2 regions of the Vibrio sp. JZG120 genome follow, and region 2 is predicted to be linked to the other one. Evidence: predicted binding sites of a transcription regulator. Region 2 holds the regulator's gene; the other holds the start of a gene.
What was found. The regulator CRP, encoded in region 2, controls carbon source genes, mostly activating them, when cyclic AMP is high. The targets are predictions, from matches to a motif close to TGTGANNNNNNTCACA.
Positions count from the first base shown of each region.

Region 1: deoD (purine-nucleoside phosphorylase) is a predicted target of CRP. The motif match lies at 1,304-1,319, and genes of this name have one in related genera.

Region 1 is NZ_JBSRRK010000002.1:24,194-27,620, forward strand. It holds gene ACWPOD_RS05960 (MerR family transcriptional regulator) at 1-100, opposite strand, end outside; gene ACWPOD_RS05965 (YbgA family protein) at 90-1,040, opposite strand; gene deoD (purine-nucleoside phosphorylase) at 1,438-2,148, shown strand; gene ACWPOD_RS05975 (hypothetical protein) at 2,220-3,427, shown strand, end outside.
Region 2 is NZ_JBSRRK010000020.1:29,449-32,875, forward strand. It holds gene astD (succinylglutamate-semialdehyde dehydrogenase) at 1-481, shown strand, start outside; gene ACWPOD_RS22345 (DUF1338 domain-containing protein) at 731-1,522, shown strand; gene crp (cAMP-activated global transcriptional regulator CRP) at 1,668-2,300, opposite strand; gene ACWPOD_RS22355 (phosphoribulokinase) at 2,541-3,410, opposite strand.

The DNA.
Region 1 (3,427 bases), on a different contig from region 2:
TGTATCTTCTCTGCCAAGCTCTCAGCGTAACTGGCTTCACACCCGTGATTTCCGCGACGTCTCGGATCGCGTATAGTTTTTCTTCTGAACTACAAACCATAGCGTAATCTCATCTCCTGCGGATACGGTTCTAAAAACTTCTGTTTTGCTAAATACTCATCTGGGTAAGTGTTTAAGTAGTGCTTAATCAATGTCAACGGTGCTAACAATGGCAATGTACCAGTGCGGTAGTCATGAATTACTGTTGCTAATTCTTCTTTTTCGTCTTTAGTTAAAGCGCGCTTAAAATACCCTTGTAAATGCATTAGTACGTTAGTGTTGTTTTTTCGGCTAGCACGATTCGCAAGTGCCTTCATAAGACCTAAGCGATACTCTTGATAGAATTCTTCGATTTCATAGCTAGCGACATCGGCAACTAAACGACCAAGAGAGCGGTATGACTCAGGGTGATGCGCCATCAAGGTCAACTTATAGCGCGAATGAAAATCGATAATTTTGCCTCGAGTTGGCTCTCCGTCCATCGAGTCATAAAAGTCGTTCAAGCAAAATACTCGGGTAATAAAGTTTTCTTTTAATACAGGATCGTTGAGTCGGCCATCCTCTTCGACGGGCAACCAAGGCATTTTTTTCATCAGCGTTTGTGTGTACAAGCCGACGCCTTCTTTCGCTGCGTTATTTTTGCTATAAACCTTGACGCGCTCCATACCGCAAGTTGGAGACTTGGCACAGACGATGTAACCACAAAGTTGCTCGCTTTCTAGCTCCTCCACTTTGTTAGCAGAGTAAGCAAGCATATTATCGGTATGGTCATTTTCTGGATTTTTAGTTTCTACTAGAGCTACACGCTCTTCTTCGGAAATCAAACGAATTGTTGGTCGCGGCACTGGCATTCCGACACCCACTTCGGGGCATACCGAAACAAAGTCAAAATATGGGCTGAGCTCTTTAGTCACAAAGTTACTTACTTTATGACCAGAGTCAAAACGAACCCGTTCACCCAAAACACAAGAACTGATACCTACTTTGATTGAAGATTCCATGATGACGCATCCCTATACAAAATGTTTTGTTGTATAACTTATAGCAAGGCTTTTCAGATTGTACAAGAAAATAAATTGTACAATTTAATCGTTTTACTCTTCTCAAGAGCATTTCGATCAGCGCTTTCTCAAAAGTTTTTGATGTTCTCAGAGTCCATTTTGTGCGCGCAATCGACAAATCGCTCAAAAGCGAATCGATTGCTCTTTTGCTTTCAACAGATTTAGTTATCAATGATGTTCATGGTTTCTAAAAGCGTGGTTTTTGTGACTAAGCTCTCAAGGGGCTACTGTACGTCCCGATATTATTGCTTCAACGAAAACGAACAAGTTCAACAGAATTGGTAATAGCGTTCTATACTAGAGGCGTTTTATCAAAACAAAACTTTGGAGAGCACTTATGGCAACCCCACACATCAATGCACAACCAGGTGATTTCGCTGAAACGGTTCTAATGCCAGGCGACCCTTTACGTGCTAAATACATCGCAGAAACGTTTCTTGAAGATGTGAAGCAAGTTTGTGACGTTCGTAACATGTTCGGCTTTACTGGCACTTACAAAGGCAAAAAAGTGTCTGTTATGGGTCACGGCATGGGTATCCCTTCTTGCTGTATCTACGTACACGAGCTAATCGCAGAATACGGTGTGAAAAACGTAATCCGTGTAGGTAGCTGTGGTGCGGTACGTGACGACGTTAACCTAATGGACGTTGTTATCGGTATGGGTGCTTCTACAGACTCTAAAGTAAACCGTATCCGTTTCAACAACCACGACTTCGCTGCAATCGCTGACTACGGCCTTCTAGAAGAAGCGGTAAACCAAGCGCGTGCTCAACAAGTACCAGTTAAAGTTGGTAACGTATTCTCTGCAGACCTGTTCTACACACCAGAAGCTGACATCTTCGAGAAGATGGAAAAACTAGGCATCCTAGGTGTAGACATGGAAGCGGCTGGTATCTACGGTGTTGCTGCAGACCTAGGTGCGAAGGCGTTAACTATCCTAACGGTTTCTGACCACATCATCCGTGGCGAAAAACTAAGCTCAGAAGAGCGTCAAAAGTCGTTCAACGACATGATGAAAGTTGCGCTAGAAACCGCAATCAACATCTAAGAACAAGTAGTAAGTAATAATTTGCAGCCAGAGTTATTGCTGGCTGCCCGAATTATCCCGAGGGGGCGATTGTGTCTAACGGCGAACTGCCAAAAGACGCAGATGGGTTACAACTCAACTTTTGTAAAACATTGGCGTGTGACAACTTTGGATTGAGTGATGCAAAGCGTTACGTTCTGCAACATGCTAACCCTAAACGTCCGGCGATGGTATGCCGTGAATGTGGAGCTTTCCCCCCCTTACTTAACAATCGCGATGTCGTGAACGAACTTCATCGCCTGCGACACGTCCACAGTGACGGGTTGCCTGCGTGCCGCAATGATGATTGCGAGAACTTTGGACTATCCGTCCACACACATAAACACCTCTACCACGCTTTCGGTTACAGTGGTGATCGTCAACGTTACCGTTGTAAAGCGTGTCAAAGTACCTTTGTTGATAAATGGTCAGGCGCGAACAAAAAGCTACAATTCCAAGAGAATTTAATGGGCTTATTGTTTACTGGTTACTCTGTACGCGAGATCTGCCGAAAACTCAGTATCAACCCGAAAACCTTTTACGACCATGTTGATCATATTGCGAGTCGCTGTCGCCGTAAATTAGCCACTATTGATGCTCGTTGGGTAAACCACGCAACGCACTATGAATTGGCCTCAAACTATGTTGCATTGCAGCCAAACAGCAATAATGGTGTCTACTGGATTGTTTCCGGTGAAGCGCACTCAGGCTATATTCTTTGTCAACATGTGAACTATTCTGCTGATGAAGAGCCAATCGCCACGCTAGACCATAACCCGTACGACGAGGTCTCTCGTTTTGTTTCCCAAGAGTACACAGCGGAAGCAAGTGAACCGCCAGCGGAACCTTCGAACCTCCTGCGTGAGCGTATTGACCAAAAATACCAAACCATTTTGGCTCGCGGTAACGTGGAAGATCCTCTTGGTAATCTTTCCGTATTCCATTACCCATCTAAAGGGGCATTAGTTCGTCCGCCTTACACATCATACGCTCATTACCTGCATGTACTTGATATGTGTTGCCCCAACAAACGTGTATCTCTATATATGCCTCAAGACCCCCTACTACGTTCGGCAGCACTGAGCGTTTGTTTGTCTCGAATTAAAGAGAAAAATGTCGACTTGATGTACGTAGAAGAAGACGCAAATTGGGACATGAGCACACCTTTTGGCAAGGTCGATATCGCCTATATGAGCTGGTGGCGAGATCGCTGGGCGATCTCCACTCAAGACGAAAGCCACAAAGGCATTTGCTACCTTGC
Region 2 (3,427 bases):
CGCAGCCAAGTTCATTCTCGATGCACAAGCGAACCTACAATCACTTGGTGGTGAAAGCTTGATTGAAGCTAAAGCAGGAGAGGCGGCGTTTGTTTCTCCCGGCATTATTGATGTAACGAACATTGCTGAGCTACCAGATGAAGAGTACTTCGGTCCACTTCTGCAAGTGGTGCGTTATGAAGGGCTAGAAAAAGCCGTAGAACTGGCGAATGACACGCGCTTTGGTCTCTCTGCTGGTTTAGTTTCAACTGACGACCAAGAATGGGAATACTTCGTTGACCATATTCGTGCTGGGATCGTGAACCGTAACCGCCAGCTCACAGGTGCAAGTGGTGATGCGCCATTTGGTGGTCCTGGTGCGTCAGGTAACCTACGTCCAAGCGCTTATTACGCAGCAGACTACTGTGCGTACCCGATGGCATCAATGGAAGGTCAAGAGACTATCTTGCCTGCAACATTAAGCCCAGGTGTGGCGCTATAAGTTTTAATAACAGAGTCGCAACCATGTATTGCGGCTCACTTTGCCGGCGAATCATTTAGGTATGGGTTGTAGTGATCGTTGGCAGAACACGGAAAGTGAGCAAAGACTCGGAAAAGCGTGTTGACTGACTGGCATTTACCGTCACAGGTTGATGGCTGCTCGTTCATTATTCTGGACAACTTTTCGTTGTGAACGAGCAGTCAACTTCCGCTTACCTTTTAACTCTACATCTCGTAACAAGGAGTCGTTATGACGCCCGATGTGTTATTTGAATCGCTATGGCAAGATTACATTCAACGTCTTTGCCCCTCTGCTGCGAAAGTACATCAGCTGCTTCAAGAAGATGAGCCTCTGATTAATGATCATATAGCTTTACGTACCTTCAATATTGCGCCTCTTGGTATCGAAACCTTAGCTAAACCATTTGTAGCCATTGGCTATCAGGCATGTGGTGACTACGTTTTCGAAAGTAAAAAGCTGGTTGCTAAACACTATGAGCACCCTGATCCGAAGCAACCTAAAGTCTTTATTAGTGAGCTAAAAGTTGAGGAGTGTTCACCTGAGCTGCAAGAGATTGTGAAAAAGCTGGTGGCACAAGTCGATGCAGGCAAGCTGAACGATAGCGCATTCTTACATGGTGGACGCTTGTGGGATTTAAGCTTTGCTGACTACCAAACGTTGGCTAAAGAAAGTGAGTATGCATCTTGGTTGGCTGCGCATGGTTACGGCGCAAACCACTTCACGGTGAGCGTTAACCAGCTCAATGAATACGAAGAAGTGAAGCAAGTAAACGATCACTTACGTACGGCCGGATTTACCATTAATGAAAACGGCGGGGAAGTGAAGGGCACTCCTGAGGTGCTGCTAGAACAATCATCGACCATGGCGGATAAAGTGGCGGTTCGCTTTAGCGAAGGCACTGAAATTATCCCTGGTGGCTTTTACGAGTTTGCTAAGCGCTACCCGATGGAAAACGGTGAGCTGTACCCAGGTTTTGTGGCGGCTTCAGCGGACAAAATCTTTGAAAGTACGAATGGCTAACTTTTAGGGTTAACCTTTCGGCTAACCAACTTGCTCATTAGTCTTTTGTTGCTCTGAGCTTAATGTGGTTACAAGACAAATAAAAAGCCACCAATGTCGCCATTGGTGGCTTTTATAATTTTGTTCGCGTCACTCTGGTTTGAGATTAACGAGTACCGTAAACCACGATAGTTTTACCGTGCGCAGAGATTAAGTTCTGCTCTTCTAACATTTTCAAGATACGACCTACTGTCTCACGAGAACAGCCAACGATTTGACCGATTTCTTGACGAGTGATCTTGATTTGCATGCCGTCTGGGTGAGTCATTGCGTCTGGTTGTTTTGCAAGGTTCAGAAGCGTCTGAGCGATACGACCAGTTACGTCTAGGAACGCCAGGTCACCCACTTTTTGGCTAGTTACTTGAAGACGACGAGCCATCTGCGCAGAAAGGCGCATTAGGATGTCTGGGTTTACTTGGATAAGCTGACGGAATTTCTTGAAAGAAATTTCAGCAACTTCACAAGGAGATTTAGCACGAACCCAAGCTGTGCGCTCTTGGTCTTCCTCGAATAGACCAAGTTCACCAATAAAGTCTCCTTGGTTTAGGTAAGAAAGGATCATCTCCTTACCTTCTTCGTCTTTGATAAGAACCGCAACAGAACCTTTAACGATATAGTACAAAGTTTCTGCCTTTTCGCCCGCGTGAATTAGCGTGCTCTTTGAAGGGTACTTATGAATATGACAGTGTGAAAGAAACCACTCTAATGTTGGGTCGGTTTGAGGTTTACCTAGAACCATAATATCTCACTTCCTCTGCAGGGTACGCTTGCGCTATCCATATTTTAGCTAAGCCTGAATTAGGCCTACTAGAATAAGAGCACTTTTTATATGCTGCAAGCTCTCTTGTGTTTCGGTAAGAAATAGTATCCTTTTTCGAAAACGATTTCTTGATTTTAATCGTGCCATGATTGAGATTTTGTAAGCAAAACTGTGCACATGATCACGGTATGAAAAGTAAACATCTTCGCAGGCAGGTTTTTAGCCAATTTTCCCTGTTTCGATGAGCTGTTGTAGGATAGGCCGAACTATGAGCTCCATTGCAAAGCTCATCTTACCGCCTGGCACGACAATCGTGTTGTGGCGTGACATGAATGAGCCATCAATCATAGCCAGGAGATATGGGAAGTCGACTTTCTTTATCCCACGCAAGCGAATTACGACAAAGCTCTCATCCAGGCTTGGGATACCCTTCGCATTAAGGGGGTTGGAGGTATCGACCGTTGGGACGCGCTGAAAGTTAATATGAGTGCGAGAAAATTGCGGAGTGATGTAGTTAAGATAATCGTCCATCGAGCGCACGATAGAATCCATTACTGCTTCTCGTGAATGACCGCGGTCACGAGTATCACGCACAAACTTTTGGATCCACTCTAAGTTTACGATTGGTACCATACCAATCAAGAAATCCACATGCTGCGCAACATTAACATCGCCATCCACAACACCGCCGTGCAAGCCTTCATAGAAGAGAACGTCACTGTTCTCCGGTAAGTCCTGCCACGGTGTGAAGGTTCCAGGCATTTGATTATAAGGTACGGCCTCGTCAAAGGTGTGTAGGTAGCGACGTACGCTGCCTGCGCCATCGTGACCATATTTACGGAAAAACTCTTCCAATCCTGGAAAGTCATTAGCTTGAGGGCCAAAGTAGCTAATGTGTCGACCTTGCTCGCGCGCTTTACGGATTTCTATATCCATTTCAGGGCGAGTAAAGCGATGGAAGCTGTCGCCTTCAACCCATGCGGGTTTAACGTTCATCATATTGAACATCTTACGGAAGGCTTCAGATGTAGTGGTCGTGCCGGCACCGGATGAACCAGTAACCGCAATAATTGGGTGTTTAGCTGACATGACAAACCTTGTCGAAA